Regions from separate parts of the Limnohabitans sp. TEGF003 genome, predicted to be linked through region 1. Evidence: predicted binding sites of a transcription regulator. Region 1 holds the regulator's gene; the other holds the start of a gene.
What was found. Region 1 encodes FNR, which switches genes on or off when oxygen is low (the NO sensors DNR and NnrR bind a similar motif). Its sites were predicted from a motif close to TTGATNNNNATCAA; they were not measured.
Positions count from the first base shown of each region.

Region 2: a site for FNR is predicted at 3,657-3,670, ahead of ACZ5RT_RS02465 (hemerythrin domain-containing protein). Genes of this name have one in related genera too.

Region 1 covers NZ_AP029225.1:2,009,459-2,016,600, reverse strand. Annotated here, with positions in the region: gene ACZ5RT_RS10000 (DUF904 domain-containing protein) at 1-135, shown strand, start outside; gene ACZ5RT_RS09995 (cell division protein ZapA) at 132-458, shown strand; RNA gene ssrS (6S RNA) at 504-683, shown strand; gene ACZ5RT_RS09985 (sulfite exporter TauE/SafE family protein) at 709-1,524, shown strand; gene ACZ5RT_RS09980 (SIMPL domain-containing protein) at 1,553-2,296, opposite strand; gene ACZ5RT_RS09975 (sulfite exporter TauE/SafE family protein) at 2,395-3,072, opposite strand; gene hemN (oxygen-independent coproporphyrinogen III oxidase) at 3,155-4,537, opposite strand; gene fnr (fumarate/nitrate reduction transcriptional regulator Fnr) at 4,746-5,465, shown strand; gene ACZ5RT_RS09960 (hypothetical protein) at 5,443-5,748, opposite strand; gene ACZ5RT_RS09955 (nitrogen fixation protein FixH) at 5,765-6,049, opposite strand; gene ccoG (cytochrome c oxidase accessory protein CcoG) at 6,079-7,142, opposite strand, start outside.
Region 2 covers NZ_AP029225.1:484,268-491,409, forward strand. Annotated here, with positions in the region: gene ftsY (signal recognition particle-docking protein FtsY) at 1-158, opposite strand, end outside; gene ACZ5RT_RS02455 (M16 family metallopeptidase) at 187-1,629, shown strand; gene ACZ5RT_RS02460 (M16 family metallopeptidase) at 1,671-3,041, shown strand; gene ACZ5RT_RS02465 (hemerythrin domain-containing protein) at 3,046-3,576, opposite strand; gene ACZ5RT_RS02470 (hypothetical protein) at 3,838-4,125, shown strand; gene rsmD (16S rRNA (guanine(966)-N(2))-methyltransferase RsmD) at 4,266-4,913, shown strand; gene coaD (pantetheine-phosphate adenylyltransferase) at 4,963-5,469, shown strand; gene recJ (single-stranded-DNA-specific exonuclease RecJ) at 5,597-7,142, opposite strand, start outside.

The sequences.
Region 1 (7,142 bases):
CAGCAAGTCCAGGCGCTGACCCTTGAGCGTGACCAGCTCAAATCCCGACTGGCGGCAGCCAGAGCGCGTGTGGATGCCCTGATTGAGCGTTTGCCCGCATCCAGCACCCCCGCATCTCCTGAGGCTTCAGCATGAGCAACAAACAATTGGACGTCCAGATCATGGGACAAAGTTATATCCTCGGTTGCCCCGAGGGGGGTCAAGAGCGCTTGTTGGCTGCTGTGCGCAAAGTGGATGAAGCCATGTGCAAGATCCGCGATGCCGGCAAGATCAAGGCGCGTGACCGCATCGCCGTTCTGGCAGCGTTGAATCTGGCCTTCGAGCAATCTGAAACGCCTTCGCCCACCACCAACACCCAAGCTGCTGCGGCAGATGTCCCCGAAGCATCACAAGAGCGCTTGTCGCAGCTGCTCAAGCGTCTGGACCATGTTCTGGAGCAAGACGGTCAATTGATCTGATGCAGACGTTGTTCTGTGGCAGGTCTTTTGAAAGTCCTACAATGCCATGGTCTGCGGTGCATGCCGGGCTTTATATTTCCTTGAACCAATGCTCTTAGAGCCCGGGCTTGGTACATTGGCTGGTGAGCGTGATCGTCTCGCGTCAGATGAACCCAACGCCAGTCTGCCCTCGCCCACCTGAACCCCGGTTCAGGATGCCGGTCCGGTGGCACTCGCAGACACCTTTCCTTTCTAGACTCTCCATTCCCCCATGATCATCGAACCTCTGCTGTTGGCCGAATTGGCCGTTTTGGGCCTGTGTACGGGCTTTTTGGCGGGCCTGTTGGGCATTGGCGGCGGCATGATCATGGTGCCGTTCTTGACTTACCTGCTGGGTGCGCGTGGGGTCAGCCCCGACCTGGCCGTCAAGATGGCGATCGCCACATCCATGGCCACCATCATCTTCACCAGCGTCTCCAGTGTGCGTGCCCACCATAAGAAAAAAGCCGTGCGCTGGGATCTGGTCAAGGGCCTGGCCCCAGGCATTGTGATCGGCAGCCTGATCGGCAGCATGGGCATTTTTGCTTTCGCCAAAGGCACTTACCTGGCCTTGTTTTTTGCGGCTTTTGTCGGCTTCTCGGCGACACAAATGTTTCTGGACAAAAAACCCGCCCCTTCTCGCCAAGTGCCTGGCTTCCAGGGTTTGCTGGGCGCAGGCGGTCTGATCGGCTTGCTGTCGGGTCTGGTGGGTGCAGGCGGAGGCTTCATCAGCGTGCCGTTCATGGCCTGGTGCAATGTGGCCATCCACAACGCGGTGGCCACCAGCGCAGCTTTGGGTTTTCCGATTGCGCTGGCCAACGTGGCCGGTTACATCGTCAGCGGTCAGAACGTGCAGGACCTGCCAACCTACAGCTTTGGCTACTTGTGGTTGCCGGCTTTGGCGGTGATCGCCGTGTGCAGCGTGCTCATGGCCCCCATTGGCGCGGCAACGGCCCACAAACTGCCGGTCAAGCAACTCAAGCGCGTTTTTGCCAGCGTGCTTTATCTTCTGGCCGCTTACATGCTCTACAAAGGCCTGTCCGCCTGATTCAGGGCCTGAACTCAGGCCCACCCTGTCAGCGCATGGCGATGCTGCCCGTCAGGTTCACCACCACGCGCGACTTGCCTGCCATCGTAGGCACAGCAGCGGGTGCCTCGTCCATCTGCACCATGGCCATGCGGGGCATGACACTGCCCTCACTGGCCTCTTGCGCGTTCACGCGCACTTCCCTGAGGGTGTAAGCGCTGAAGCCAAACTGCTGCGTCAAGGCTTGGGCTCGGGTCTGAAAACGTGCGACCGCCTCGGCCTGGATGCGTGTTTCGGCCGCATTCTTTTGCTCTGCACTCAGCCGCCATTCGATCCGCGAGACCGTCATCTCTGGCAAGCGCGCCGCGAGGGTGGCGATCTGCTCGGCATCGCGGCCCTGCAACACCAATTGCGCCGTCCCTGCCCAGCCATTGATCTTCCCATCTCGCCCATACCGGGGTGAAACGTTCATCTCGCCCGTTCTCACTTCCAGTGCGCCGGGCTTGGCCATGGGGCTGGCAACAGCCAAGGCGGCCGACAGCACCGCGTTGAGCTGCTTTTGAACCGCAGGCGCTTGCAAGCCCTCTTTTTGAACCGACAAGCTCATGACCAGCCAGTCTTGAGCCACTTCGGTCTGTGCCGATGCACTCAGGTGCAGGACTTGATGCGCGACAGCATGGCCCGCATGAGGCATCTGAGAGGTGGATGGGTTTGGGCCTTGTGCGAAGGCGACAGGCCCCAAAAGCGTGGTCATCAGGGCCAAGGCCATGGAAGGCTTGGAAATCAAAGTCATGGGCTCTTTCCGGGAATGGGTCAAAACAACTGACAGAAACACGCGCATTGTGAAGGCCAGCAGGGTCAAAGAACTGTCTGGTCCGGTGCGGTTTGGTTTCAGGGTGTAACGCACCAGGGGGCTTGGTCATGCACCAAACCCATCCACAAAGCCCAGGCCGAGACGCCTGCCAGCGCCAAACCAGCCACACGCATGCCCCAGGCTCCGTCACCGAGTGTTTGCATGCGCAAAAACAACCAGGGCCCAGCCCACAGGCTAAGGCTGCTGCCCAGCGCAAACAAGGCCATGGTCGCCGCACCCTCCACAGGCTGGCTGGTCAAAGCGGCCACCATCAAAGCCGAATACAGCAAACCGCAAGGCATCAAGGCCCACAGCCCGCCCACCATCCAGGGCGCGGCGCGTCCCCAGCGGCTGTTGAAGGCTCGCACATGCGCCCACAAGCGGCGAGCGGCGGCATCGAGCCACACGGGTTGTCGTGCCTGCAGCATGAGCAGCAAGCCCAGCACCAGCGCCGTGAGGTGCAGCAAGGTCCAGACCGGGCGAATGGCGGCCGACTGCGTGGTCAACCAGCCCAGGCCCTGCACGCTGGCTGCAGCCACCGCGCCCAGCAGTGAATACCCGGCCAAACGCCCGAGCTGAAAAGCCAGCAAGGCCTGCGCCCGCCGCTCACCCGCCGCCCGGCCCAGGCCCGCACAGGCGGCGCCACACATGGCCACACAATGTGGCCCACCCAACACCCCCATCATCAAGGCCGTGATGGCCAAAGAACTTTGCATGCCCTGCCTGCTGGTTGATCTGCGTCGCATTGTCGGCGATGCGCACAGCCCATGGCCGGGCCATGCCCAAAGCCCCAAGGCATCAGATGATTTTGGAAAAGCGGCTGCGGTTGCGGTCGGCTTGGACGTAACGGTCAAACACCATGGCCACGCCCCTCACAAAAAACCAGCCCATGGCGGTGACCTGGATGCCGGAGTCACTCAGCGCCACCAGGCCTTGCGACTGCATGTCTTCGAGCTGGCTCAGCTCTTTGGCAAACAGGGTTTTGAAATCGACCAACCAGGCCAGGTTGATGGACTCGTATTGCAAATGGCCCTGGCACATCAGCGCCATGATGACCGAGCGGCGAATCAGGTCGTCGCGCGTGAGCGCCAGGCCCCGCACCACTGGAAAGTGGCCCTGATCGAGCAGGTCACAGTACTCTTCCATGGTCTTGGCGTTCTGGCTGTAAGTCGCGCCGATCCGCCCGATGGAGGAGACGCCCAAGGCAATCAGGTCGCAATCGGCTTGCGTGCTGTAACCTTGGAAGTTGCGGTGCAAACGCCCTTGCCTTTTGGCCACGGCCAAGGCGTCGTCGGGCAAGGCGAAGTGGTCCATGCCAATGTAGACATAACCCGCATCGGTCAAGGCGTCGAGCGAGCGCGACAGCATGGACACTTTGGCTGCACCCGAGGGCAATTCTTGCGCATGGATGCGGCGTTGGGGCTTGAAGCGTTCGGGCAGGTGCGCATAGGCATACAGCGCAATGCGGTCAGGACGCAGACTTTTCACCTGCTCAAGTGTGCGGTCAAAGGACTCGGGGGTTTGCAGAGGCAGGCCGTAAATCAGATCGACGTTGACCGACTCGAAGCCGAGGCGGCGAGCCGCTTGAACCAGTTGAAACACCTGCTCGGACGGCTGTATGCGGTGCACGGCTTTTTGCACCGCAGGGTCAAAGTCCTGCACGCCGAAACTCAGGCGGTTGAAGCCCAATTCGGCCAGCACGGCCAGTCGACTGTCGTCCACGGTGCGCGGGTCCACCTCGACAGAGTATTCACCGCCCGGCACGAATTCAAAATGCTCGCGCAGCATGGCCATGAGTTGGCGCAGCTCTTCGTCGCTCATGAAAGTGGGCGTGCCGCCACCCAAGTGCAACTGGCTGACCGACTGCCCTCGCCCCAGGTGCCGGGTGTGCAGTTCAACCTCTTTGCCGAGGTATTTCAAATACGCGGCAGAACGCTCTTTGTGTTTGGTGATGATTTTGTTGCAAGCGCAGTAATAACAAAGCGATTCGCAAAACGGGATGTGCACATACAAGGACAGCGGTGTCTGCTTGCCCACCGTACCCGATTGACGCTGCACCAAGGCTTGCACATAGTCGGCCTCGCCAAAGGCTTCGACGAAACGATCCGCTGTGGGATAGGAGGTGTAACGCGGACCGGGCACGTCAAAACGTGTCAGCAATTCAGGCGTGATGACGGACATGCGGCTGCCCCTTAATTCGAATGTGTTCACAACAATGGTGCGACTTTGCCTGTTTGCCCCCACGCTTGTATTGACTCAAGTCAAACGCTTTACCGGTTTCCCGGGATTTCCTGCACAGACAGGGTATACCCTGAAATTCGGGGTCGTTTTCGGTATAAGCTCAAGACTTGATCTAAGGCAAATCCATTTCTCAACCATGAGATCAACCATGAATCCCCAAGCCATCAAAGTCGCCTGCTCCAATTGCAACCTGCGTGAGTTGTGCATGCCCATGGGCCTGAGCGAGCATGACCTCAACCGCCTCGACGATCTGGTGGCGGTGCGCCGCAAAGTCAAGCGCGGGACCACTTTGTTCACCAACGGCGAGAAGTTCACCTCGCTGTACGCCATCCGCACGGGATTTTTCAAAACCTGCCTGGCCACCGAAGATGGACGCGACCAGGTCACGGGTTTTCAGATGGCAGGCGAAATCATTGGTTTGGATGGCATCGTGAACGACCAGCACACCTGCGATGCGGTGGCCCTGGAAGATGCCGAGGTCTGTGTCATGCCGTTTGACCGCATCGAAGAGATTTCACGCGAGGTGACCGCGCTGCAAAGCCATGTGCACAAAATCATGAGCCGCGAAATCGTGCGCGAACACGGCGTGATGCTGCTGCTGGGCAGCATGCGGGCCGAAGAGCGACTGGCCGCTTTTTTGCTGAATCTGGTGCAACGTCTGCATGCCCGTGGCTTTTCCCAGTCCGAGCTGGTGCTGCGCATGACGCGCGAGGAAATCGGCAGCTACCTGGGTTTGAAGCTCGAAACCGTCAGCCGCACTTTCTCCAAATTCGTCGAGGAAGGCATGGTGGAAGTCAAACAACGCCATGTCCGCATTCTGGACACCGAAGGCCTGCAGCGTCTGGTCAACAACAACGCGTGCCATTGACGCCGCCCTGCGCACAGTCTGCCGGGCGATCGCCCGGCGCTACCGGGCAGCGGTTGACTTCAAACGGGGACATGCCCAGCAGCGTGGTCAGGGCGCTGGAGAGCATGGTCAGACCCCAAAACGCGAAAAAAGCCAAGGTGTAAATCGCTTGCCTGGACAAGTCCAGATCGCGCCCGAACCAGTGCAGGTCTCGCGGGTCGACGAAGGCGAACACCAGCATTTCCATCAGTCCGGCCACCAAAAAGGCAGGCCAGGCAATCCACATCCAACGTTGAGCCCGCATGGTGTCTCCCTTCGCCTCAGGGTTGAGTCGGTGCGGCAGCAGGCGCCTGGACCGCTGAGGGCAATTCGCCCGTGGCCGCGTGGTTGCGGCCTTGCATGGCTGGAGCATGCGTGATGCCCTGGCGTTCCTGCATGGCGCTGCGCGGCGTCACCTGAAGCACCGGGTCGGGGTTGCTGGCGGCAATGTAAAACGTGACCAATCCCGCCACGACCACCACGGCCGGGCCGCCCACCACCATCCAGACCAGGCCAAAGCGCCACCAGGGTTGACCCTCTTGGGGCTTGCGCAGTGCGTTGTTCATGTGTGTCTTTCTGAAAAGGAGGTCACCCATCAACGGGGAACCAGGAACACGGTTTTCTCGCTCAACTGTCCCACCACTTGGCCATCGGGCGCGCGTGAGGCGATGCGGAAATGGATCGGGTGCGAGCCCGCAGCGGCCGCATCATAGGGCAGCTGCAAACGCACCGAGACCCAGCGGGACTCGGTGGCGGCCACTTGCACCTCTGGCTCACCCACCAGCTTAAGGCCAGGCAAGCCATCGATCTGCAACTCAAAGTTCAAGTGGTGTTCGGCTGCATTCATGATTTGCAGGCGGTACACGTTCTCGATCTGACCGCCTGCAACGATGCGGGCCAAAGTGGCACGGTCGCGTTCGATGTCCACTTTGAAAGGCTGGCGCAGCCACAGGGATGCCCCGACACCGACGATGATGGCCCACAACACGGCGGTGTAGACCAACACGCGGGGGCGGAAAATGCGGCGCACCGTTTGCGCCCAGTTCCAGCCCTTGTCCATCGCGTTTTGCGTGGAAAACTTGATCAGGCCGCGCGGATAACCCACCTTGTCCATCACGTTGTCACACACGTCCACACAAGCGCCGCAGCCAATGCATTCGTACTGCAGGCCTTTGCGGATGTCGATGCCCGTGGGGCAAACTTGCACACACAAGGTGCAGTCCACACAAGAACCCAGGCCCAGGGCTTGGGGATCGGCTTTTTTGGAGCGGGCACCCCGGGGCTCGCCCCGCGCTTCGTCGTAGGTGACGATGAGCGTGTCCTTGTCGAACATGGCGCTTTGAAAGCGGGCATAGGGGCACATGTATTTGCACACCTGCTCGCGCATGAAGCCCGCGTTGCCATAGGTGGCAAAGCTGTAAAACAGGATCCAGAAAATTTCCCATGGGCCAAAGCCCAGCGACAGGATCGATGCCGTCAACTCGCGGATGGGCGTGAAGTAGCCCACGAACGTGAAACCCGTCCACAACGAGAACACGATCCAGGCGAGCTGCTTGCCCGTCTTGCGCCAGACTTTGTTGAAGCTCAGCGGTGCGGCATCCAGGCGCATGCGGGCAGATCGATCGCCCTCGAACTGGCGCTCGATCCAGATGAAAATTT
Region 2 (7,142 bases), 1.5 Mb from region 1:
AGGCGGTCCAGCCAGCCCTGGCGAGCGGCCGGGGCAGCAGTGGGCAAAGCCGTGGGCTCAGCAGCCGTGACAGGGGCAGCAACAGGCGCCGCCGCGACAGGCGCAGCGGCCGATTGGACCTCGGTGGGCGGGGATTTTTTTTTGAAGAAACTGAACATGGTGTGGATTTCAAGGATCATGCATTCTATGAAACCGAACTTTCTCTTGGGACTTTCGCTGGCCACCGCCTGTCTGGCCAGCAGCGGCAGCGCCTGGGCGCAGGCACCACAAGGCTTGCAGCAGGCCCATGCCGCGCCCGGCCAGGCTGCAGCGGCCCAGGCCCACACCTTCACCCTGGCCAACGGCATGGCGTTGTGGGTCAAGCCCGACCGGCGCGCGCCGACTGCGGTGCACATGGTCTGGCTGCGTGCGGGCTCGATGGACGAGGTGGACGGCACGAGTGGCGTGGCCCATGTGCTGGAGCACATGCTGTTCAAAGGCACGCCCACCCTGGCTGTGGGCGAGTTCTCTCGCCGGGTGGCCGCTTTGGGTGGGCGTGACAACGCGTTCACGTCCAAGGACTACACCGGCTACTTCCAGCAAATTCCGTCGAACCAGCTCGAAGCCGTGATGCGTCTGGAGGCCGACCGCTTTGCCAACAACCAATGGCCCGACGCCGAATTCGCCAAAGAACTGGAAGTGGTGAAAGAAGAACGTCGCCTGCGCACCGAGGACAACCCGCGTGCCCAGCTGCACGAAATGCTGTCCGCGACCGCTTTGACCGCCTCGCCCTACCGCCGCCCCATCGTGGGCTGGATGAGCGATCTGGAAGCCATGACGGCGCAGGATGCCCGCGACTTCTACCGCAAGTGGTACACGCCAGCCAACGCCGCGGTGGTGGTGGCGGGCGATGTCGACCCGCTGCAAGTCAAAGCCTTGGCCGAGAAAACCTATGGCCTCATCCCGACCCGCGCCGTGCCCGAGCGCAAACCCCGGGATGAACCCGCGCAGCAAGGCCTGCGCCGTTTCGAATTCAAAGCGCCTGCCGAGCAGTCGTATGTGGCGCTGGCCTTCAAGGTGCCGCGCTTGGCGAGCCTCGCGGCCTCGCCCGAGCATGACGATGCCCTGGCCTTGACGGTGTTGGCCGCTGTGCTCGATGGCTACAGCGGTGCCCGGCTGGAACGTGCCCTGACGCAAGGCGAGAACCGCCTGGCCGACAGTGTGGGGGCGCACAATGGCTTGATGGGTCGCGGCCCTCAGTTCTTTTACCTGGACGGCGTGCCCGCCAAAGGCCAAAGCCCCGAAGCCCTGGAAGCGGCCTTGCGTGCCCAGGTGCAGCGCGTGGCCACAGAAGGCGTGACCGAGGCCGAGTTGCAGCGCGTCAAGACCCAATGGGTGGCCAGTGAAATCTACAAGCTCGACTCGGTGTTCAACCAGGCCCGGGAATTGGGCGTGGCCTGGACACTGGGCCTGCCTCCCGACTACGGCGCGCAGTTGATCGCGCGTTTGCGGCAAGTCACCCCCGCCCAGGTGCAGGCGGTGGCGCAAAAATACTTTGGCGATGACAGCCTCACCGTTGCCACCCTGCGGCCCCAACCCCTCTCGGGCCAGCCCCGGACACGCCCTGCCTTGCCGGGTGCCCGGCATTGAGCCGCGTTCCAGTCATGAAAGTTCCTCACCCCATGTCCCCGATGCCCTCCCTGTTCAAGACCCCCAAGGCTTTGCTGCGGTCTGCCTTGGCGCTGACCTGCTGGGGCGCGTCCTGCTGGGCGCAAGCAGCCTTGCCCATCCAGCACTGGACCCAGCCCAGCGGTGCACGCGTGTACCTGGTCGAGAGCCACGCCATCCCCATGGTCGATGTGCAGATCGATCTGGATGCGGGCAGCCGCCGTGATCCGGCTGCGCAAGCTGGGCTGGCCTCGGTCATGGCCGGGCAAATGGCCAGTGGCATGCGAGCCCATCCCCAGGGCCAGGGGCCGTATGCGCAGGCCATGGATGAAAACCAGATCGGTGAAGCCTGGGCCGACCTGGGCGCCAGCTTTGGCGGCAGTGCGGGTGCAGACCGCATGAGCTTTGCCCTGCGCAGCCTGAGCTACCCCGACCTGCTGGGCAAAGCCGTGGCCTTGGCGGCGCGGCAAATGGCGCATCCGGCCTTTCCCGAGGCCATGTGGGTGCGCGACCGCGAGCGCATGAGCGCGGCCATCCGCGAGTCGCTGACCAAACCGGCCACGCTGGTGCAGCACCGCTTTGCCTCGGCCGTCTACGGCACGCACCCTTACGGTTACCGCACCACCCCCGAGACCCTGTCACGCATCGGTGTGCAGGACTTGCAAAAGCTGCATGCCCAGTCGCTGCAGACCTGCCGTGCAACGGTGAGCGTGGTGGGCGCACTCACCCGGGCGCAGACCGATGCGCTGGTCACCCGTTTGCTGGCCTTGTGGCCCAACAAGGCGGCGTGCAGGCCCTTGCCCGCTGTGCCCGAAGTGGCGGCTTTGACCCAGGCGCAAAGCCTGACCGTGCCCTTCGATTCGGCCCAGGCCCATGTCCTGATCGGGCAGCCCGGCTACCCACGCAGCGACCCCGACTTCTTTGCCCTGCTGGTGGGCAACCACATTCTGGGCGGTGGGGGCTTTGTGTCGCGCCTGACCGAGCAAGTGCGCGAAAAGCGGGGTTTGTCCTACAGCGTGTACAGCTACTTTTCACCCGGTTTGCATGCGGGGGCTTTCACCGTGGGCCTGCAAACCCGCCCGGATCAAGCCGCGCAAGCGGTCGCGGTGGCACACGAGGTGGTGCAAACCTTTGTGCGCGAAGGCCCCACCGAGGCCGAATTGCAGGCTGCCAAATCCAATCTGGTGGGCGGCTTTGCGCTGCGCATCGACAGCAACCGCAAGCTGCTGGACAACGTGGCCAACATTGCCTGGAACCGTTTGCCGCTCACTTACCTGGACACCTGGACCCAGCAAGTCGAGCGGGTGAGCCTGGGCGATGTGCGCCGCGCCATGGCGCGGGTCTTGCAGCCCGAGCGCATGGTCACGGTGGTGGTCGGTGCCTCGGCACCTTGAGGGCTCAGATGTGGGCCGCAAAATGCGGCACATGCCGCATGTGCAAGGTCAGGCCCAGGGCCGCCATGTGGTTCTCATTGCGCCCCAGAATGGTTTGGGCCAAAGGTAAAAACGCCTGTTCTTCGAGTTGGGCATGCGCCTGGTAGCGCTGCACCAGGGACTGCAGCGCCAGCACATCCAGCGTGGTGTCCTGGCCTTTGGCCACTTTGCGCAAACCGGGCTCCAGCGACTCCCACAGTTTCTCCAGAGCACGGTGGTCGTGCGTCAACTGCTCGATCAGGCCTTCGATCTGCAATCGCTCAGCGCCCGCATTGGCACTTTGGCGAACCGCCGTGAACAGGTCCTTTTCTTCTTCGGTGTGGTGGCTGTACAAGGCTTGTCTGAAAAAGCCCAGGGTTTCTTCGGCAATTTTTCGGGCTTGGGCCGCAGGGCCCAGCAAAGCCGGCAAATCCTGCAGGCGAGACAGTTGTTCGAAGATGCCCAGGTGGCAATTGGAAAAATGTGAAATCGGGGCTTCTGTGTCGGCAGTGGTCATGGCGTCTTGCATCCAGGCAGGTGTTGAACATTCACTGTAGAGGGATGAGGCCTGCGGGCCAAGCTGGATTTGCCGATCATTTGATGTAGGTCATGTCGGTGTAACCCAAGACTTGGTGATGGTGTGTCTGCTTGCACGGCGGGCATACACATGGCGTTACAACTGCAGTGTGCGGTGGGTCATCAAGGCCGTGTCGGCCCGCGTTGTAGTGGCAAGTCCAGCAAGGTGTTGGACTTGCAACCTGAACCAAGGATCTTTCAAATGAACAAGCTGCTCGCCACCCTCGTCGCCGGTTTTTTTGCTGCTGGCGCATTCGCCCAAGCACCTGCTGCTGCGCCCGCTGCAGCTGCGGCTGCCCCTGCTGCTGCAGTGGCCACGGCCAAAACAGAAGCCAAAGATGCCAAGGCCGCTTTGAAAGCCGATGCAAAAGCCGAGAAAAAGTCCGCCACCAAAACAGACAAGAAAGCGGCCCAAGTTGCAGCCAAAGCCGATGCGTCGGTGGTGAAAGCGGAAGCCAAAGTGGACGCCAAAGTCGCCCAGCCCAAGTGAGCACCATGGCCAGGCTTCTGGCCTGGCCAGCGCAGATGAAAAAAACCAGCGGTTCGCTGGTTTTTTTTGTCGGCGCCTCAAGCCTGAGCAGGGGTCGCAGGTCCGGCGGCTCGTCGTCCTGGCCTTTACACTTGCGGGCTATGGCTTCACCCTCCTCTTCACGCCAGTCGTCCAGCGGCAGTTCCCGCCCAGCTGACGCCAAAAAGCCTCAGCACCGTGCGCCCAAAGGCCCGCCTTCGCACGAAATCCGCATCATCGGCGGGCAATGGCGCCGCACCCGGCTGAAGGTGATCGACAAACCCGGTCTGCGTCCCACACCCGACCGTGTGCGTGAAACCTTGTTCAACTGGCTGGGCCAGGACTTGAGCGGTTGGCGCTGTGTGGATGCGTTTGCAGGCACAGGCGTGTTGGGTCTCGAAGCCGCCTCTCGTGGCGCAGCCCATGTGCTGATGGTCGAGCAAGATGCTGTACTGGTGCGCGACTTGCAGGACAACGCCACTCGCCTCAAAGCCAGCATGGTCAGCGTGCAGCGCGGTGACGCCGTGACCGCCTTGGGCCGTTTGCCCGCGGCCAGTGTGGACCTGGTGTTTCTGGATCCGCCTTTTGACGGACCCTGGTTTGAGCCCGCCCTCATCGCTGCAGCCAAGGCCGTGCCCGTGGGTGGGTGGATTTATCTGGAAGCGCCTGTGGCCTGGACCGCTGAGGCCTTGGGTGCCTTTGGCCTTCAATGTGAACGCCACCTCAAAGCAGGCGCTGTCAACGCCCATTTGCTGCAACGAACCGCATAATTGACGGGCGAAACCCTTCAAGCCCGCTCCCGCCTTTCAAGGACCCCCCATGAGCCGCTCTGCCAACACCCTTGTGACCGCCGTGTATTCGGGCACGTTTGATCCGCTCACGCTGGGGCACGAAGACGCGATCCGACGCGCCGCGAAAATGTTTGACCGGGTCATCATTGCGGTGGCGGTGGCGCACCACAAAAAAACCCTGTTCAGCCTGGACGAGCGTGTGGCCTTGGCGCAAGCCGCTTTGGCCGATTGCCCCAACGTGAAGGCGCTGCCCTTTGACGGTCTGATTGTGGAATTTGTACGCGCGCAAAACGCCCAAGTCATCGTGCGCGGCCTGCGCTCGGTGACCGACTACGACTACGAAACGCAAATGTCGGGCATGAACCGCCACCTGGCCCCCGAGTTGGACACCGTGTTTTTGCACACCAGCGCGGGTGTGCAGCACATCAGCAGCACCCTGGTGCGCGAGATCGCCAAGCTCGGCGGTGATGTGTCGGGCTTGGTGTCTGCACCTGTGCTCAATGCCTTGCAGAGCAAGGTCGCGACCAAGCACTGAAAGCTGCTTGCACCGGGCAAGTCGGCCTTTTGTGGGAGCGAGCCCCTGCTCGCGAAGGGTGTCCCCAGCTCAGACGTTCATTCGGCCGCAGGGGCAGCCTCCCACAAAAAGCCTCAGCGATAACCCGTCAAAGCTCCGCGCCTTCGACCAAAAAGCGCACCCGCTTTTGGCCCTGCCACTCGTCGGCGTCCAGTCGGTAAGCCAATTTCACCCGCGCAGGCAAAGGCTCAGTCCGGCCAAACCAGATGCCGTCGACCGGCTGGCCTTGGTGCTTCATTTTGAGGGACAGGTGTTTTTCGCCCACCAGGCGCTGCGACACCACCTCGATCTCTTCGCAAAACACGGGCGGTGCAAAGCCCTGGCCCCAGACCTCGTGGTGCAGCATGTCCACCAGGTCCACCCGGCGGTACTCGGCGGGCAGCGGGCCATCGGTTTCCAGGCGGCGCTGCAGCGTGGCCGCGTCCAGCCATTCCATGGCCACCTGGTTCAGCGTTTCCTCAAAGACATCCAGATGCTCTTCGGCAATCGTGCAGCCTGCCGCCATGGCGTGGCCGCCAAAGCGCAGCAGCACGCCCGGGGCGCGTTTGGCCACCAGGTCGAGCGCATCGCGCAAATGAAAGCCAGCGATCGAGCGGCCTGACCCCTTGAGTTCGTGCTCCTTGCCCGGGGCGCTGCTGGCCGCGAACACAAAAGTGGGGCGGTGCAGTTTGTCCTTGATGCGCGAGGCCACGATGCCCACCACGCCTTCGTGAAAATCCGGGTCGAACACACAAATGGCAGGCGGCGGCTCGTCACCTTCGTCAAACAGCGACTCGGCCATTTCCATCGCCATCTCACGCATGTCGCCCTCGATCACGCGGCGTTCGCGGTTGATCGCGTCCAGCTGCTTGGCCAGCTCGTCGGCCCGGCCTGCGTCGTCGGTCAGCAGGCACTCGATGCCGAGTGTCATGTCGGCCAAGCGGCCTGCCGCGTTGATGCGCGGCCCCAGGGCAAAGCCAAAGTCAAAGGTCGTGGCCCTGGCGGTTTCGCGGCTGGCCGCCCGCATGAGCGCGGCCATGCCTGGGGGCAGGGCACCCGCACGCACGCGGCGCAGGCCTTGCGCCACCAGGCGACGGTTGTTGGCGTCGAGCTTGACCACGTCGGCCACGGTGCCCAAAGCCACCAAGGGCAGCAGGGCGTCGAGGCGCGGCTGAGGACGTGCCCCCACGCTCCCCACTTCGTGTGGTTCGCTGCCCCCCGAGGGGGTGCTCGCCAGCTTGGGGCGGCCCGGCGCTGGCTCGGTTGCATCAAACACGCCGCGCTGGCGCAGCTCGGCCCGCAGGGCCAGCAGCACGTAAAACATCACGCCCACGCCTGCGATGGACTTGCTGGCAAAGCCGCAACCGGGCTGGTTGGGGTTGACGATGACTTCGGCGCTGGGCAGTTCGCTGCCGGGCAAATGGTGGTCGGTCACCAGCACCTGCAGGCCCAGCGCTTGCGCCGCCTGCACGCCCGCCACGCTGGCGATGCCGTTGTCCACGGTGATCAGCACATCCGCGCCTTGCGCGTGCACACGCTCGGCAATGGGTGGGGTCAGGCCGTAGCCGTCGACCACGCGGTCGGGCACCAGATAGCTCACGTTGCGCGCCCCCAGCATGCGCAGGCCACGTACGCCCACGGCGCAGGCGGTCGCG